3 regions of the Photobacterium sp. J15 genome follow, and region 1 is predicted to be linked to each of the others. Evidence: predicted binding sites of a transcription regulator. Region 1 holds the regulator's gene; each other region holds the start of a gene.

Region 1 (6,320 bases):
TGTCCCCGGAGCCGAACCAGCCACCTTATTGGCCGAAATCAGATGCAACCCGCTTTCGGCAATTTGCGGATATTTTGCCGCCAACTGGGCACTTGCCGTTACATCCAGCACCACTAAATCATCGTAGGGATGAGTTGCCAGCACCTGCAGCAATTCACCTTCTCCATACTCAGTGGCCTCATCATCAAACGCAGTCAGTGCCCGCGACGGCTCCAGTCCATCAAAATTAATCCAGTGACGATTGCTGTCTGCTACCCCGACCAGGGTAAAGCTCTTGCCATGACGTTTCTCCAGCGCCGACTTCTCTCGCTCAAACAATTCAAGCCAGCGGCTGCCGATATTCCCCTTACCACACAATACCAGACCGATACGTTTCTGAGCCTGGAACAAGCCCTGATGGATTTGCCCGACCAAGGCATCAGTATCAGCCTTACGAAGAACCGCCACCAGGCTCAACCCGGAATCTGATTCTGTGACAAACTCCACCGGCTGAGTTTTCAATTGCTGATAAAAACCGTAGCAATGCACCGCATTGTTCACCACTCCGGCACCAACGGCTGCGACAAGGGTAAATCCGTCACGCAAACGCAACTCTGCCGCGACACCAGCATCCTGCAACACGGCAAGCACACCGTTGACAACTTCAGCGGTATAGGCCAAACGTATCCGACCCTGATCCGACTCAGCACTGAGTGCCAACGGCTGAAGCTGAGCGCTCTCTAACGTGCGGCCCAGTTCGGTCAGAATGACCTCAAAATCATGGGAACGGGCAACATCAAGTTCAATCAGGCAGACATCATCCAGTGAAGTGATAATTTTGGCTCCCCGACCTGAAGCCAGCACCCGTTCTACCCGGGTCGAGCCGGATTCCGGCTGCAAGCTACAGCGCAAAGTCAGATCAATGGCACTTTGTGCCACTGGCTGCAAAGTCCGGCTGTGAAGCACCGGAGCGGCCAGCCGGGCTAACTCGTTCGCTTCATCGAGTCGCAGCAGCGGCAACAGGCAGGCATCCCCGACTTTACGCGGATCGGCACTGTACACCCCAGCCACATCACTCCAGATAGTCACCCTGCCCGCTTCCGCCAGCGCACCAATAACGGTCGCCGAATAATCCGAGCCGTTACGGCCCAAGAGTACGGTTTCCCCGGCCTGGTTACGAGCCATAAAACCGGTGATAACGATTCTGTGCTGGCTGTGCTGAGCCAACTGAGTTTTCAACAACGGCCAGGAGGCGGCACGATCCACTTCCGGCTGGGTGGCACGTTCCGCCCGCAAAAACGTTCTAGAATCGAGCCAGATAGCAGGCATGGACTGCGCTTCCAGTACCGCCGACAACAACCGGGCCGACCAAAGCTCACCATGACCCAGTACATCTGCCACCACAGCTGCTGCTAAATCAGAATCCGTCAGAGATGCCAGCTGTGCCAACTCAAGATGCAGTTGGGTTGCCAGCTCATCGGCGACACTGCCACTGAGCAATGCCTCAATCAGACCTTGCTGGAACTGACGGATCTCCTGCAATAACTCATGGGCGTGACGGCCGTCTTTCCCCAGCAGTTCAGTCCAGGCGATCAATTTGTTCGTTGTCTTCCCGGCAGCAGAGACGACAATCAGATCATCACTGCCGGAGTATTCCTGCAAAATTGCGGCGACCCGACGGTAACACTCAGGATCGGCAAGGCTGCTGCCACCAAATTTATGTAGCTGTCGTTGTACTGGCTGGCTCATCCTTATACCTCCGCCGCTTTAGTAAATGCCTGATCCAGATCGGCAATCAGATCATCCGGATCTTCCAGACCGACCGAAAGGCGCAGTAATGATGGTTTGATCCCGGCTTCTGCCTGAGCTTCGTCAGACATTGCCCTGTGGGTCATACTGGCCGGATGGGCAATCAGACTTTCAGTTCCGCCCAGCGACTCAGCCAGCGAGAAAAACTTCAGCGTCTTAACAAATTCCGCCAGCTGTTGCTCGCTCCCGTCCAGCTCAAAACTCAGCATTGAGCCAAAGCCACGCTGCTGTTTTAATGCAATCTCGTGACCGGGATGTTCTGTCAGGCTCGGATGGTAAATCTGTCCCACCAACGGCTGGGTTTGCAGGTACGCCAGAATCCGGGCACTGTTTTCTTCATGCGTCTTCATCCTCGGAGCCAGAGTCCGCAGCCCGCGCAGGGTCAGGTAAGCATCAAACGCCGCCCCGGTCGCTCCGATACAGTTCGCCCACCAAGCCAGCTCCTCGGCCTGTTCAGCCTCTTTGGCAATCAGCACACCACCGACGACATCGGAATGACCATTGATATATTTGGTGTTGGAATGGATGACGAAATCAGCCCCGAGAGCAATCGGCTGCTGCAAGATTGGCGACAGGAAAGTGTTATCAACCGCGACCAGAGCCCCCACTTTTTTGGCCTTCTCACAAAGTGCCGCGACATCAATCACTCTCAATAACGGATTAGACGGAGTTTCGACCCACACCAGCTTAGGTTTTCTGGCCAGCGCTGCGCTTAGCGCTTCAGGATCCCCCTGATCAACAAAGGCCACGTTAAAGTCCCCTTTCCGCGCCCGGGAATCAAACAAACGGTATGTCCCGCCATAACAGTCATGCGGGGCAACAATTAAATCATCTGGGCCGAGCAAAGCCGATACCAGCAAATTGATGGCAGATGTGCCACAATTGGTAACAATACCGCCGGCACCGCCCTCCAACTCAGATAACGCTTCTGCCAGCATATTTCGGGTCGGGTTGCCTGAGCGGGAATAATCGTATTGAGGAACTTCCCCCATTTGTGGGAAGCTGTAGGTTGAAGTGAGATATATCGGTGGAACCACCGCATTAAACTGGGTATCAGTACAGATCCCGGCGCGTACGGCAACGGTCGCTGGCTTCTTGTCACTCATAGTTACTTTCCTTGTCTGAGACTGGCCTTGCCTTGACTAACTTTTAAGCAACAACATTAGCCAGAATAATTTAAGACGTCAACACTTCCAGACGTCTATATGTCTTTGCTTATGGCGGTAAATCCCGCTAAAATTCCCCCATATATTCTTTTAACAAGTCCAACATCGCTGAGAAGGTAGAAAATGGCAGAGTGGAATGGCGAATACATTAGCCCATATGCGGAACACGGTAAGAAAAACGAACAAGTAAAGAAAATCACTGTTTCGATTCCATTGAAGGTTCTGAAAATCCTGACTGATGAACGTACACGCCGTCAGATCAATAACTTGCGTCACGCAACAAACAGTGAATTGCTGTGTGAAGCCTTCCTGCATGCCTACACTGGCCAGCCATTACCGACTGATGAGGACATCCGTAAAGATCGTCCGGATGACCTGCCGGCTGAAGCCAAAACGAAGATGGAAGAGATGGGCATCAAGCCAGAAGACATCAACGAATAAGCGCCATCTTCCTAACCACAAGAACAAAAAAACCAGCCCGATGGCTGGTTTTTTCATATCCGAAGTCTTACCGACAACAATATTAGATGTTTTCCATGTAACCCGCCGGCATTGCAATCTGCGCAACACCTGAGTCAACAGCTGCCTGAGCAACCGCTTTAGCAACGCGAGGAAGCAGGCGCGGATCCATTGGCTTAGGAATAATGTACTGAGAACCAAACTCAAGTTTGTCAGCACCAGCCGCTGCAACCACTTCCGCCGGTACCGGCTCTTTTGCCAGTTCGCGGATCGCATTCACCGCCGCCAGTTTCATTTCATCGTTGATCTGGCTGGCACGAACATCCAGTGCACCACGGAAAATGAACGGGAAGCAAATAACGTTATTCACCTGATTCGGGTAGTCTGAACGACCGGTACCCATGATCAGATCATCACGCACTTCGTGCGCCAGCTCAGGCTTGATTTCAGGATCAGGGTTTGAACATGCAAATACAACAGGCTTGTCAGCCATCAGCTTCAGCGATTCAGGAGCCAGCAGGTTCGGACCAGATACACCAACAAAGATATCAGCACCTTCAATCACATCTTCCAGCGTGCGCTTGTCAGTGTTGTTAGCAAACAGCTGCTTGTATTCGTTGATATCCTCACGACGGGTATGGATAACACCTTTACGGTCAAGCATGTAGATTTTCTCGCGCTGGGCACCACACTTAATAAGCAGCTCCATACACGCCACAGCAGCCGCACCGGCGCCCAAGCAGACAATCACAGCTTCGCTGATCTCTTTGCCCTGCAGTTCCAGCGCATTCAGCATTCCAGCCGCAGTTACAATAGCAGTACCGTGCTGATCATCATGGAAAACCGGTACCTGACAACGTTCAATCAGGCGCTTTTCAATTTCAAAACAATCCGGTGCCTTGATATCTTCCAGGTTAATACCACCGAAGGTATCAGCGATGTTCGCAACCGTATCAACAAACTCGTCGATAGTACGGTGCTTCACTTCGATATCAATTGAATCAAGACCAGCAAAACGCTTAAACAGCAGTGACTTACCTTCCATTACCGGCTTAGACGCCAGTGGACCAAGGTTACCCAGGCCAAGGATAGCCGTACCGTTGGTAATTACTGCAACCATGTTGCCTTTACCAGTGTACTTGTAAACGTTCTCGGCGTTTTGTGCGATCTCACGGACTGGTTCAGCCACACCCGGGCTGTATGCCAATGCAAGGTCTTCAACCGTGTTTGCCGGTTTGGTCAGTTCAACGGCAATTTTGCCTGGTACCGGGTAAGCGTGATAGTGAAGTGCCTGTTGGCGAAAATCTTCTGACATAGTGTTCCTGATCCTGAATGAAAATGATGTTCAGTTCGGTAATGAGAGCTAGATCATATTCTATAGTGATACAAAATCATAGCGAGGCTCAGCTGGTCGAGCCAATAATCCCAACCCGCCGACTCAGGTATTACATATTTTTGATATCACGACAAGAAAATGGGTAGTTTTCGTGCTACTTGGGGATAAGAAAATTAAATAATGAACAAGGCGAGAATAAATGAAGGATAGCAGATATAAAAAAAAGGGATGCTTTCGCATCCCTTTTTATCGGAATTCATCTGGCAATTACTTGCTAGAAAGAGCACCGAAACGCTTGTTGAACTTGTCGATACGACCGCCAGTGCTAACCTGACGCTGCTTACCAGTGTAGAACGGGTGGCACTTGTCGCATACATCTAGGTTGATGTCTTTACCTAGAGTAGAGTTGAATACGAAAGTGTTGCCGCAAGAACATTTAGCGTTCACTGCTGTGTATTCTGGGTGAATACCTTGTTTCATGGGATAACCTCAATATGTAAGGCCGTGTCGCTCTCCCGATCCAAAGCCGGGCACCACACGTCATTAATAACAGGATAACGTATTACCATCAGCAAGCTGATATCAATACGCTAAATTTAGGCGGCGTATAGTAATCAATCAAACCGCCGAGATCAACCAATGCGCTCCTTTTTTCACCACTTTGCTGGCAATCGCCAAGCAAGGTACACTTCTTCATCTTAGTACATGCGGATTATGCGGTTAGTTATGACGCCCCAAATTGCCCGAGTGGCCCTCCCTGTTCCCCTGGATAAACAGTTCGATTATCTGATCAAGCCCGAGGCACATCCTGTGATCGGCGGCCGGGTCAGGGTTCCCTTCGGCCGTCAGCAACTGGTCGGTATCGTCATGGCCATCACCGACAAATCCGATTTTCCGCTGGAGCAGCTTAAAGCGATTTCTAGCGTGCTGGATCACCAGCCGCTATGGCAACCGCCCCTGTTTGGCCTACTGACCTGGGCCAGCAGCTATTACCAATACCCACTTGGTGACACCCTGGCTAATGCCATGCCAACCCTGCTGCGCAAAGGGCGAGAAGCCTCACCGACCAGCCTGAAAATGTGGCAGATCACCGAAACCGGACGTGACCAGTCGATTGCCTCGCTAAAACGGGCACCGCGTCAGGTGCAGGTACTTAATACCCTGCGCAATGGTAAAAGCAGCCATGAATCCCTGTTGGCCGACGAAGTCAGTACCGCCACTCTCAAGACTTTGAGCGATAAAGGCTGGATTCAAGCCATTGAAGAAAAGCCAGCCTCTACGGACTGGCTCAGGGATTTTGCGGTAACAGAAGAAAAGCCAAGGCTAAATGAAGAGCAGGCACTGGCGGTGGCGACCGTCAACGCCAGCCTGGAGTTTGGCTGCTATTTATTGGAAGGGGTGACCGGCTCAGGCAAAACCGAGGTTTACCTCAACCTGTTGGAACCTGTGCTGGCGGCAGGGAAGCAGGCCCTGATCCTGGTACCGGAAATCGGCCTGACGCCGCAGACTATCAACCGCTTCCGCCGTCGCTTCAATGTACCGCTGGAAACAGTGCACTCCGGCCTGAATGA
Region 2 (6,320 bases), 2.8 Mb from region 1:
CAAATGACTATTCGCCAAAGAGAACAAGCCTGAGATTGTTATTCTTCGGTGACTTCAAGGGTGGTAACGGTCACTTGCTCGTTATTTACTGTAAATCTGACATTGTAATTAAACAAGTGAACCGCGTACTCCTTGTCGTCCTGTTTGCCTTTTTTATAGGCCGGGCGGGGATCTTGCGCTAACACTTCAGAAATCACAGCTTTCTGGTGCTCGCCCCGGTGTCCGGTCAGTTGTCTTGCGGCTTCCTTCAGGAAAATGACGTCAAGAGTGTCTGGCTCTTCGGTGGCAAAACCGCCGTGGGCGTGTGGCAGGCTGTCCGAGTAGGGAATGTAAGGTTTGATATCGACAATCGGTGTTCCGTCCACTAGATCAACGCCACCCAGTTCGATGATGACATCACTGCCTTCCTGGCGAACACCTTTGATTTCGACCGCTGACATACCGATACCGTTAGGGCGGAACGTTGCCCGGCTGGCAAACACACCGATTCGTTCGTTACCGCCCAGACGCGGTGGGCGAACGGTCGGACGCCAGCCCGCTTCAAGGTTTTGATCAAACAGGAACAGTAGCCATAGGTGGCTGAATTGCTCTAGCCCACGTACCGCTTCAAGGGCATTGGCTTCACCCTGAAGCACGATTTCCGAGCGGGCACTGGGTACTAACCCCGGCTGGCGTGGTACTGCAAACTTCTCTTTATAAGGGGAGCGGATAATCCCAACCGGTTCAATTTGATAGCTCATCTGGATAGCGTCCTGATTCATTTGACGCAGAAAATAGCATAAAAAATCAAATTAAAGCTTGATGAGAATTGTTATCAAGTGGTATGTTATAACATATCTCGAGCGAAAGCCTTATTCTTTGAGAATAAGAAAAGTTATTTGAGGATCAGAAAATGAAACCAGGTATTCACCCCGAGTATCGAACCGTTGTGTTCCACGACACCAGTGTTGATAAATACTTCCTTATTGGTTCAACCCTGAAAACCGACAAGACCATCACTTGGGAAGATGGTAAGGAATACCCGTATTTCACCCTGGATGTGTCGTCGGAATCACATCCGTTCTACACCGGCAAGCAACGAGTTATCAGCACAGAAGGCCGAATGGCTAACTTCACCCGCCGTTTTGGTCAGTTTGGTAAAAAGAAAGGAAACTAAGATGCAAGTTCTGAGCTCGCTGAAAAGTGCTAAAAGCCGTCATCGTGATTGCCAGGTTGTTAAGCGTCGTGGTCGCCTGTACGTTATCTGTAAGTCGAACCCTCGCTTTAAAGCCGTGCAGGGCCGGGTGAAAAAGAAAAAATAACGGCAGAAGAAAGACAGATAAAAACAATAAGCCCCTCAACAGAGGGGCTTATTGTTATAAGTTGATTGTTTTAGCTATCAGGCAAGTAGTGATTACCAGCCTTTAACGACGCCACCTTGGAAGATATCTTTCGCTGCTTCATAGACAGTTTCAGACTGGTAAGCCTTAACAAAGGTTTTAACGTTTTCAGCTTCAACGTTGTCCTGGCGGGCAACAATCAGGTTCACGTAAGGAGACTCTTTGTCTTCAACGAATACACCGTCACGATCAGGTGTCAGGTTGATGCTGCTGGCATAGGTGGTGTTGATGATCGCAAGCTGAACATCGTCAAGAGAGCGAGGCAGCTGTGCTGCTTCCAGTTCAACGATTTTCAGGTTCTTCGGATTTTCGACGATATCCAGAACTGTTGCAGTCAGGCCTGCACCGTCTTTCAGTTTCAATAAGCCTTGCTGTTGAAGTAGCAGCAGAGAGCGGCCAAGGTTAGTCGGATCGTTAGGAAGTGCAATCTGATCACCTTCTTTCAGCTCGTCAATTGCTTTGATTTTGCTGGAGTAGGCGGCAATCGGATAAACAAAGGTATTACCGGCAATCGCAAACTTATAGCCGCGGTCAGTTACTTGCTGATCCAGGTACGGTTTGTGCTGGAATGCGTTGATATCGATTGAACCTTCTTCCAGCGCCGCATTTGGTGAGACGTAGTCGGTGAAGGTGATAAGCTCGACATCCAGGCCGTATTTGTCTTTAGCTTCCTTGGCTGCCACTTCTGCAACCTGGGCTTCCGCGCCCGCCATTACCCCAATTTTAATTTTGCTGTTATCAACCACCGCTTCTTTCTCGCCACAACCGGCCAGAATGAGTGCTGATGCCAGTCCTGCGACCGCAAAAAGATTCTTAAGATTAAATGCCATGATACTTCTCCTTAGAACTGGGGATTTTCCGTAAATCTAAAATGTTAAGTGTTATTGATGGTTGTTATTTGTGCCAATTAAAACACGGGATTATCTGTGGTCGACTCGCTTGACCAGATGGTCGCCGAGTGACTGGATTAGCTGAACCAGTACAACCAGCATGATGACGGTAATAAGCATGACGGTTCCGTCGAAACGCTGGTAGCCGTAACGGATACCGACATCACCCAGACCGCCGCCACCGACAGTACCGGCCATGGCCGAGTAGCTCACCAGGGTAACCAGGGTGATGGTGACTGCGTTGATGATGCCCGGCAGGGCTTCAGGCAGCAGTACCTTGCTGATGATTTGGCGCGGGGTTGCGCCCATTGCCTGTGCTGCTTCAACCAGTCCGCCCGGTACTTCCAGCAGAGCCCCTTCGACCAGACGGGCAATAAACGGAATGGCGCCGACTGTCAGCGGAACGATGGCAGCCGCGGTACCGATTGAGCTGCCGACAACAAACCGGGTAAACGGAATAATGGCGACCAGCAGAATAATGAACGGGATCGAACGGCCAATATTGGTGATGGTTCCCAGTATCTGGTTGAGTGCTTTATTTTCCAGTAAGCCGTTTTTCTTGGTCAGGTGCAGGGCGACACCGGCCGGGATACCAATTGCAAAACCGATCAGGCCGGAGACAAACACCATTATCAGGGTTTCACCCAGAGCGCTGATCAACAACTCAATCAGGCGTTCGTTGGTTAGCCACCAGTTAGTTATAGATTCAAGCAACATAACCCAGCACCTCTACATTAACTTTGTGATCTCGAAGGAAAGCAATGGCCTGATCGGCAGCCTGCTCGGTACCGAAAAATTCGGCCAGCATGAGGCCGAATTTGACCCCTCCGGCGTAGTCCATGTCGGAGCTTAGAATGCTGATGTCGATGTTAAATTCGCGGGCCACCTGGCTGATGAGCGGAGCATCGACGGAGTTGCCGGTAAACTCCAGGCGTACCAGTGGGTAGCTGTTGCTAATTCGGGCTTCAACCAGGCGAGCCTGGTAATCTTCAGGAATAGACAGATCCAGTGTCGAGCGAATAAAACTGCGCGCCAGATCGGTTTTCGGATGGGCAAAAATTTCACCTACCGGACCTTTCTCGACCAGCTCACCACCGCCGATGATCGCTACCTCTGAACAGATGCTTTTCACCACATCCATTTCATGAGTGATCAGCAATATTGTCAGGTTCAGCTTGCGGTTGATCTCTTTCAGTAATTCCAGAATCGACTGAGTGGTCGCCGGATCCAGGGCGCTGGTGGCTTCATCACACAGCAGCACTTTCGGATCAGAGGCCAGAGCACGGGCAATGGCCACTCGTTGTTTCTGACCGCCACTGAGGTTGGACGGGTAAGACTGACTTTTGTCTGCCAGCCCGACCAGCTGAAGCAGTTCACTGACCTTGTTTTTGATTTCCGTTTTGCCTTTACCTGCCAACTCAAGCGGCAGGGCAATGTTGTCGAAAACCGTGCGTGAAGACAGCAGGTTGAAATGTTGGAAAATCATGCCGATTTTACGGCGGGCCAGCGTCAGTTCCTGATTAGAAAGCTGGGTTAAATCAATACCGTCCACAATAACGTGGCCGCTGGTTGGCTTTTCAAGCAGGTTTACGCAGCGGATCAAGGTACTTTTACCTGCCCCTGATGATCCGATTACGCCGAAAATGGTGCCCTGTTCAATGGTCAGGTTGATATCACGTAGTGCGTTGATCTCCCTGTCACCCTGATAGAACACTTTATTAACTCTGTTTATTTCTATCATCGAACTTCCTGAACCGTATACCTGTTAAAACACAAAGTTTGAAAAGTTAAGTCTCTGTCATTCAAGGTATATCGTAATGCTAAATGTTGTGTTTACATTGTCATTGTTATGTGCGAAAAGTGTTTCTGTTCGCAGCCGATTTCTTGATGCTAGGGTGTCTAGACGTCTAAGTCAATAGATATTTTTACGTCCAGACGTCTAAACGTCTTTGTGGGCTTTGTTTGTCTGGTTGATTGTGTTGTGCTTAATCGCGATAAACAGATGAATCCCTGTCTTAGCCATGCCATAATTTGCCTTAATATATATAGACAGAGGGCTAACTTTTGGCCAAACCAGCAGTTTTTATCGACCGTGACGGAGTGATTAATGTCGATCATGGTTACGTTCATACCGTTGATGACTTTGAATACGTTGAAGGCGTTTTTGAAGCGTGCAAGAAGCTCAAAGATATGGGGTACTTGCTTGTTCTTGTAACAAACCAGGCGGGTATTGCTCGTGGTATGTATACGGAAGATGAATTCCTGACTCTGACTGAGTGGATGGACTGGAATTTTGTTGATAACGGCGTTGAGTTTGACGGTATTTATTACTGCCCTCACCACCCAACCGAGGGTAAAGGCGATTATCTGCAAGATTGTAACTGTCGTAAGCCTAAACCTGGTATGTTCATTTCTGCCCGTGATTTCCTGAAAATTGATATGGAGAATTCGGTCATGATTGGTGACAAGACCGACGACATGAAAGCGGCTGAAGCGGCTGAAGTCGGTACTAAGATCCTGGTTCGTACCGGCAAGCCAGTTACCGAAGAAGGCGAAGCACTGGCGAGCGTTGTTCTTGACAGCGTGGTAGATGTGCCGGCCTGGCTGGCCTCGCGCTAATTGCTTACAGATTCAGTGAAAAGGTCGCTTCAGCGGCCTTTTTTGTACCCTCACTTTTTTATCCCACTATATTCTTACTAACTTACTGCTATCTTTAAAAAATCGTAAGCGACAATTTTGACAAGGAGTTCGTCATTAAATGTTGTCTTATATCCTGCGACGGATAGCTTTGGTGGTGCCGACTTTTCTCGGTATTACTATCCTTATTTTTGCCATTACCCGCCTGGTGCCTGGCGGGCCGGTTGAACGTATGCTGGCCGAGATGCAGGCGCAAAGCAGCGGGCCTTCATCATTGTCTTCCTCTGCGGAAAGTAATGCGTTATCCGATGATCAGATTGCTGAACTGAATGCTTTCTATGGCCTGGATAAGCCAGTGTTTGAAGCCTACTTTGAATGGTTGGGCAAGATACTGATGCTGGATCTGGGGGAATCAACCCGCTATTACGAGCCGGTGCTGGATATGATCATGGAGCGATTGCCGGTCTCTCTGTTTTATGGAGGGATGACGTTTTTCATCAGCTATTTTATCTCTATCCCGCTCGGCTACTATAAGGCTCTGAAGCACGGCAGTGTCTTTGATTCGTCAACCTCGGTGCTGATTTTTATCGGTTATGCATTGCCGGGCTATGTCGTCGGTGTCTTGTTGATCACTTTGTTCAGTTATCACCTGGAATGGTTTCCGATGGGCGGTTTTGTCGGGGATGATTTTGAGGATCTCGAAACCTTTTTTGAGAAGCTCAGGGATTTGATGTGGCATGCCGCACTGCCGTTGGTGTGCTATCTCATCGGTGATTTTGCCACTCTGACGATGACGATGAAAAATAATCTGATGGAAAACCTGTCATCAGATTATATCCGCACGGCAATAGCCAAAGGTCTGCCATTCAAAACAGCGGTACGAAAACACGCTTTGCGTAATAGCTTGATCCCGGTCGCCAGCCATTTTGGGAATTCCCTGTTGTTTTTCATGACAGGCTCTTTTCTGATTGAAGTGATTTTTAACATCGACGGAGTCGGACTACTCGGTTACGAGTCAATCATGGAGCGTGATTATCCGGTGGTCATGGGGATCGTTGCGATCAATGCGGTATTACTGATGCTGGGAAACATCCTTTCGGATATTTGTGTTGCGCTGGTGGATCCGCGCGTTAAGTTCGGAGCTTGATATGTTGAAGTTGAATCCCTTAACGATCAAAAAGATCCGGCGTTTCAAATCCATTCGTAGGGGATATTGGTCTTTTGTGCTGCTGATAAGCCTGCTGATATTGTCGCTGTGTGTTGAAGTCCTGATCAACAGCAAGGCGCTAGTGGTGAAATATAACGGCCAGTACAGCTTTCCTGTCTTTCGCGGCGTGATCGCAGGCAGCGAATACGGATTAGGATACCAGCAAGAAACTCGCTACCGCGAGCTGCAGTCTCTGTTTGAGCAAGA
Region 3 (6,320 bases), 3.2 Mb from region 1:
TAATTCTTTTTATCTTGTTTTTCTTGCGTGACTGACAAAACTTATATAGTTTTATTTAGAAATCTGGACGTCTAAACATCTTGTTGCTTAGTTTAGCTTCATTGAATATGTTTCGTTCGGTATAACGTTTAAGGAGTAAACCAAGATGCCGATTAAAATTCCTGATCAATTACCTGCGACTGATATCTTGCGCCGAGAGAATATTTTTGTGATGTCGGAAGCTCGGGCTACCAGTCAGGAAATACGTCCGTTGAAAGTGCTGTTGTTAAATCTGATGCCCAAAAAAATTGAGACGGAAACTCAGTTCTTGCGGCTGCTTTCTAATACACCACTGCAGGTGGATGTTGAGCTGTTGCGGATTGATAATAGGCCGACAAAAAATACACCCATTGAGCATTTAGATACTTTTTACCGTCAGTTTGAGATGGTAAAAGATCGTAATTTTGACGGTTTGATTGTAACCGGCGCACCGTTAGGTCTGGTTCAGTTTGAGGATGTGCTTTACTGGGAAGAAATCCAGGCTATTTTGAACTGGGCTAAGAAACATGTGACATCAACAATGTTTGTCTGTTGGGCTGCTCAGGCTGGGCTGAAGCTGTTATATGATTTACCGAAGCGTACCCGTAAAGAAAAGCTGTCCGGAGTGTATTCTCATAGGACACAAGATTGCTACCATCCGATCCTTCGCGGGTTTGATGATAGCTTTTGGGCTCCGCATTCGCGTTATGCTGATTTTTCTCCTGAATTTTTGGCCGAAAATACAGATCTGGATATTCTCGCGACCTCTGATGAGGCTGGGGTTTACTTAGCTGCCACTAAAGATAAGCGTAATGTCTTTGTCACCGGTCATCCTGAGTATGATGTCAGTACTTTGCATAATGAATATGTGAGGGATTTGGGGGAAGGGATGGAGCCTAATTTGCCGGTTAACTATTATCCTGGCGACAATCCTGATAATACTCCAATAGCCAGCTGGCGCAGTCATGGTCATTTATTATTTTCGAACTGGCTTAACTACTGTGTCTATCAGCAAACACCGTATGATCTGGAGCATTTCTCAGAAGAGAATTTTACCCGTGATGAGTAACCTCAATCACAATAAGAATATGTCATACAAAAAGACCTGCAAATTGCAGGTCTTTTTACTTTAAGCAAAATGATCTTTAGCGGTTTTGAGCTTCCCAGGCTTTGGCTTTGTGGATTAATGGCGTGATTGTTGAACCTTGTACAAGGATTGAGAACACCACAACTGCGTAAGTCATTACCAAAATGATCTCTTTGACATCAATGCTTTTTTCCGGAATTACGATAACGCCAGCCGGGATTGCCATCGCCATCGCCAGTGCTAATCCTCCCCGCAGACCACCCCAGGTCAGAATTCTAACTGATAGTGGGTTGTAGTCGCGATAACGCTCGAAACCGAGATAGGAGAGCTTGATACTCAGGTAGCGGCTGAGCAGGACCAGAGGAATGGCAATTGCCATCAATACCCAGTCTTCCTGATGGAAGCTGAACTGAAGCATGCTCATACCGATCAGCAGGAACAGCACACCATTTAGAAACTCGTCAACCAGTTCCCAGAAGTGATCCAGATGGTCTTCACTCTCTTTTGAAAAACCGATATAGCGTGTCCAGTTACCAATCATAATACCGGATACCACCATTGCCAGCGGGCCGGAGACATGGATCAGATCGGCAAAGACATAACCTGCCGTCGGTATGCCGATTGTCAGTAGTAACTCCATTGAGTGGTCATCGGTTGAACTGATCAGATAGTGGAATAGCAGGCCCAGCAGGAAGCCGTAAGCTATACCGCCTATCGCTTCTTGAAGGAACAACTGGCCGACGCCGAGGACTGTCGGGGCTTCGTTGCCGAACGCAATCGTAAACAAGGTGACAAAAATCACTAGGCCGAAACCGTCGTTAAACAGGGATTCGCCTTCGATTTGTGTTGAGATACGGCGTGGCGCATCGAGCTTTTTGACAATCGCGAGGACGGCGATAGGGTCGGTTGGCGATATCAGGGAGCCAAATAGCAGGCAGTAGATGAGATCGAACTGGATACCGATTAACTGGCAGAGCCCCCAAAGCGAAAAGCCGATAAAGAAAGTGGAAAACAGAGTCGCGGCCAGAGCCAAAACCGTGATTTCCCATTTCTGCTCTTCCAGATGAGGCAGTTTGATACCGAGCCCGCCGGCGAATAACAAAAAGCCTAAAATGCCTTTCAGCAAGAAATTCTCAAAGTTGATTTCACCAAGCTGCTCAGCAGCAATATCTTCAAGATGGAACCAGCCATTCTGACCTGCAATGACAATCCCCAGAGAAAGGACCAGTGCACCGGCTGTGATGGCAATGGTTGTCTGCATTTTTCCTATTTTGCTGTTTATAAAAGCAATAACCATTGCTGCTGCAGCAAGGAAGCAGAGGGTGCTATAGACCGACATGCGTTAACCTCGGTAATTGAAAAGAATCAGGGTTAAATTTGGTCAAAATATAAATGCATCTTGGGGAGAAAGGCTATAAAAAGTTTGAGGGAAAGCGAAAAAAGAAAAGAGCTATAGACGTCTAGATTTCCATTTGGGCTGTGGTAGGATGTTACTCAGCTGTAACATTATAGAAGGGAAGTGATGTGGTGTTAAAGGGCAAGGAATTACTACAGAAGCGGTTGCAAGAGCAGATCCTGATTATTGATGGCGGGATGGGCACCATGATCCAGGGATATAAGCTGGATGAAGGGGATTACCGTGGAAGTCGGTTTGCCGACTGGCAGAGCGATTTGAAAGGGAATAATGATTTGTTGGTGCTGACTCAGCCTCAGCTTATAAAAGATATCCATGCGGCTTACCTTGAAGCCGGGGCAGATATCCTGGAAACCAATACATTTAATGCCACGACTATTGCCATGGCTGACTATGGCATGGAAAGTCTCAGCGCTGAAATTAATTTTGAAGCTGCCCGGCTGGCAAGAGAGGCGGCAGATGAGTGGTCTGCGAAGACACCAGAAAAGCCACGCTTTGTTGCCGGGGTGTTAGGTCCGACTAACCGGACTTGTTCTATCTCTCCTGATGTTAACGACCCGGGATTTCGTAATATCACTTTTGACCTGTTGGTTGAGACTTATTCTGAGTCAACTCGCGCCTTGATCCGTGGTGGTGTTGATATCATCCTGATTGAAACTATCTTCGATACCCTGAATGCCAAGGCCTGTGCTTTTGCGGTTGAGAGTGTGTTCGACGAGCTCGACATCACTTTACCGGTGATGATCTCCGGTACCATAACGGATGCATCAGGGCGAACGCTTTCCGGTCAGACGACAGAAGCTTTCTATAATTCACTACGCCACGTAAAGCCGATTTCCTTTGGTCTGAACTGTGCACTCGGCCCTGATGAGCTGCGCCAGTATGTAGAAGAACTCTCCCGTATTTCTGAATGTGCAGTGTCGGCGCACCCGAATGCTGGTCTGCCGAATGCTTTCGGTGAATATGATCTCGGGCCGGAAGAGATGGCTGCTCATATTCAGGAATGGGCGCAAAGTGGTTTTCTAAATATGGTAGGGGGATGCTGCGGTACTACACCTGAACATATCCGTGCCATCGCGAATGTTACTCAGGATATTACTCCGCGTCCGTTACCTGAAATTCCTGTGGCCTGTCGGCTTTCCGGCCTTGAGCCATTAATTATTGAGTCCGACACGTTGTTTCTCAATGTCGGGGAGCGAACCAATGTGACGGGTTCGGCTCGTTTTAAGCGACTGATCAAAGAAGATCTGTATGACGAGGCATTGGAAGTTGCCCGTCAGCAGGTTGAGGCTGGTGCTCAGATCATCGATATCAATATGGATGAAGGAATGATCGATGCCGAGGCGGCGATGGTTCGATTCCTTAATTTGTGTGCTAGTGAGCCTGAGATCTCGAAAGTGCCGATCATGATCGACTCATCGAAATGGGAAGTCATGGAAGCGGGCCTGAAATGTGTACAGGGTAAATCGATTGTTAACTCAATTTCGCTTAAGGAAGGAAAAGCGAAGTTCGTTGAGCAGGCAAGGTTGATCCGCAGGTATGGTGCTGCCGTGATCGTGATGGCATTCGATGAAACCGGGCAGGCCGATACCCGCGAGCGCAAAATTGAAATTTGTACCAATGCCTACCGTGTTCTGGTTGATGAGGTCGGTTTCCCGCCTGAAGACATCATTTTCGACCCGAACATCTTTGCTGTGGCGACGGGTATTGATGAGCATAATAACTATGCCGTTGATTTCATTGAGGCGGTTGGCGATATCAAGCGTACACTGCCACATGCGATGGTCTCCGGCGGAGTATCCAACGTATCATTCTCGTTTCGGGGTAATAACCCGGTTAGGGAAGCCATTCATGCCGTGTTTTTATATCACTGTATTAAACGGGGTATGGACATGGGGATCGTCAATGCCGGTCAGTTGGCTATCTATGATGACCTGCCGTCGGAGTTGCGCGATGCAGTCGAAGATGTTGTCCTGAACCGCCGTTCAGACAGTACTGAACGTCTGCTGGAAATTGCGGATAAGTACCGGGATAGCGGAAAAGCTGAAGAAGATACTTCAGCACAGGAGTGGCGGGGCTGGCCGGTAGAGAAACGACTTGAACACGCCTTGGTGAAAGGAATTACCGAGTTTATTGTCGAAGATACAGAACAGGCACGCCAGAAGGCAAGCAAGCCGCTTGAGGTGATTGAAGGCCCGTTGATGTCTGGCATGAATGTTGTCGGTGATTTGTTTGGTGAAGGCAAGATGTTCTTGCCGCAGGTGGTAAAGTCGGCGCGGGTGATGAAACAGGCCGTGGCTTATTTGGAGCCTTTTATCAATGCCGAGAAAAAGGCGGGCAGCTCGAACGGAAAAATCCTGCTGGCTACGGTGAAAGGAGATGTTCATGACATTGGAAAGAATATTGTCGGTGTTGTACTGCAGTGTAATAACTACGAGATCATTGATCTTGGTGTGATGGTGCCGTGCGATAAGATCCTGAAAGTGGCCAGAGAGGAAAATGTCGACATCATTGGCCTGAGTGGCCTGATCACTCCGTCTCTTGATGAAATGGTGCATGTGGCTAAAGAGATGGAACGACAGGGATTTGATATTCCTTTGCTGATTGGTGGTGCCACAACATCAAAAGCCCATACCGCAGTCAAGATTGAACAAAACTATCATGCGCCTGTGGTTTATGTTTCGAATGCGTCCCGTGCTGTTGGTGTCTGTAGCGCGTTGCTTTCTGATGAGCAGAAACCGGCGTTTGTTGCTCGCCTGGATCGGGAATACGAAATTGTCCGCGATCAGCATATGCGCAAGAAGCCACGAACCGAGCCCATATCACTGGAGGAGGCGAGGGCTAACAAAGTTAATCTTGATTGGGCGGCTTACACACCACCGGAGCCGGTTAAAGGTGGGGTTCATGCGTTCAGGGATTTTCCGGTTTCAACGCTTCGTCGTTATATCGACTGGACACCTTTCTTTATGACCTGGTCCCTTAGTGGTAAATATCCTGCGATTCTTGAGCATGAACTTGTCGGTGAAGAAGCGCGCCGGTTGTTTGAAGACGCAAATAATATGCTTGATGAGATTGAGCAGACCGGCATCATCCGAGCTAATGGAGTATGCGGCCTGTTTCCGGCCAATAATATCGGTGATGATATTGAAATCTATACCGATGATTCCCGCTCAGAGGTGAGAACCGTGCTGAGGGGATTACGTCAGCAGACCCGAAAACCCAAAGGTGCTAACTACTGCTTGTCTGATTATATAGCTCCGAAAGAGAGCGGTAAGGCTGATTGGATCGGTGCGTTTGCGGTGACCGGTGGTATTGGTGAGGCGGATTTGGCTGAGCAGTTCAAATCCAGCGGTGATGATTACAGTGCCATCATGATCCAGGCGGTGGCGGATCGTTTGGCAGAGGCTTTTGCTGAGTGTATGCACGAGATGGTGCGCAAGGAAATTTGGGGCTATGCGCCGGATGAAGCGCTGACCAATGAATCGCTGATCCGGGAAAAGTACCAAGGGATCCGACCGGCTCCTGGTTATCCTGCTTGCCCTGAGCATACCGAGAAAGGTGAAATCTGGTCTTTGTTGGATGTGGAAGCTAATACCGGTATGACGCTGACCGAAAGTTATGCGATGTGGCCGGGGGCGGCGGTTTCCGGCTGGTACTTCTCTCATCCGGAGTCGCGCTATTTTGCGGTGGCACAAATTCAACCGGATCAGCGTGACAGTTATGCAGAGCGAAAAGGGTGGGATTTGGTTGAGGCAGAGAAGTGGCTTGGGCCGAATCTTCACTAATAATTCAGAGATATAA

What was found. Region 1 encodes MetJ, which represses methionine synthesis genes. Its sites were predicted from a motif close to TTAGACNTNTANANGTCTAA; they were not measured.
Region 2: the regulator MetJ is predicted to act here: its motif matches at 4,193-4,212, upstream of metN (methionine ABC transporter ATP-binding protein MetN).
Region 3: the regulator MetJ is predicted to act here: its motif matches at 2,558-2,577, upstream of metH (methionine synthase).

Annotation. Positions count from the first base shown of each region.
Region 1 is NZ_CAWMUI010000001.1:3,544,303-3,550,622, forward strand. Features, by position in the region: gene AACQ93_RS15905 (bifunctional aspartate kinase/homoserine dehydrogenase II) at 1-1,728, opposite strand, end outside; gene AACQ93_RS15910 (O-succinylhomoserine (thiol)-lyase) at 1,731-2,894, opposite strand; gene metJ (met regulon transcriptional regulator MetJ) at 3,078-3,395, shown strand; gene AACQ93_RS15920 (malic enzyme-like NAD(P)-binding protein) at 3,478-4,728, opposite strand; gene rpmE (50S ribosomal protein L31) at 5,017-5,229, opposite strand; gene priA (primosomal protein N') at 5,476-6,320, shown strand, end outside.
Region 2 is NZ_CAWMUI010000001.1:733,984-740,303, forward strand. Features, by position in the region: gene tsaA (tRNA (N6-threonylcarbamoyladenosine(37)-N6)-methyltransferase TrmO) at 39-740, opposite strand; gene AACQ93_RS03615 (type B 50S ribosomal protein L31) at 893-1,156, shown strand; gene ykgO (type B 50S ribosomal protein L36) at 1,158-1,301, shown strand; gene AACQ93_RS03625 (MetQ/NlpA family lipoprotein) at 1,394-2,209, opposite strand; gene AACQ93_RS03630 (methionine ABC transporter permease) at 2,300-2,986, opposite strand; gene metN (methionine ABC transporter ATP-binding protein MetN) at 2,976-4,010, opposite strand; gene gmhB (D-glycero-beta-D-manno-heptose 1,7-bisphosphate 7-phosphatase) at 4,334-4,888, shown strand; gene AACQ93_RS03645 (ABC transporter permease subunit) at 5,028-6,053, shown strand; gene AACQ93_RS03650 (ABC transporter permease) at 6,055-6,320, shown strand, end outside.
Region 3 is NZ_CAWMUI010000001.1:379,069-385,388, forward strand. Features, by position in the region: gene metA (homoserine O-acetyltransferase MetA) at 146-1,087, shown strand; gene AACQ93_RS01870 (cation:proton antiporter) at 1,164-2,444, opposite strand; gene metH (methionine synthase) at 2,630-6,304, shown strand.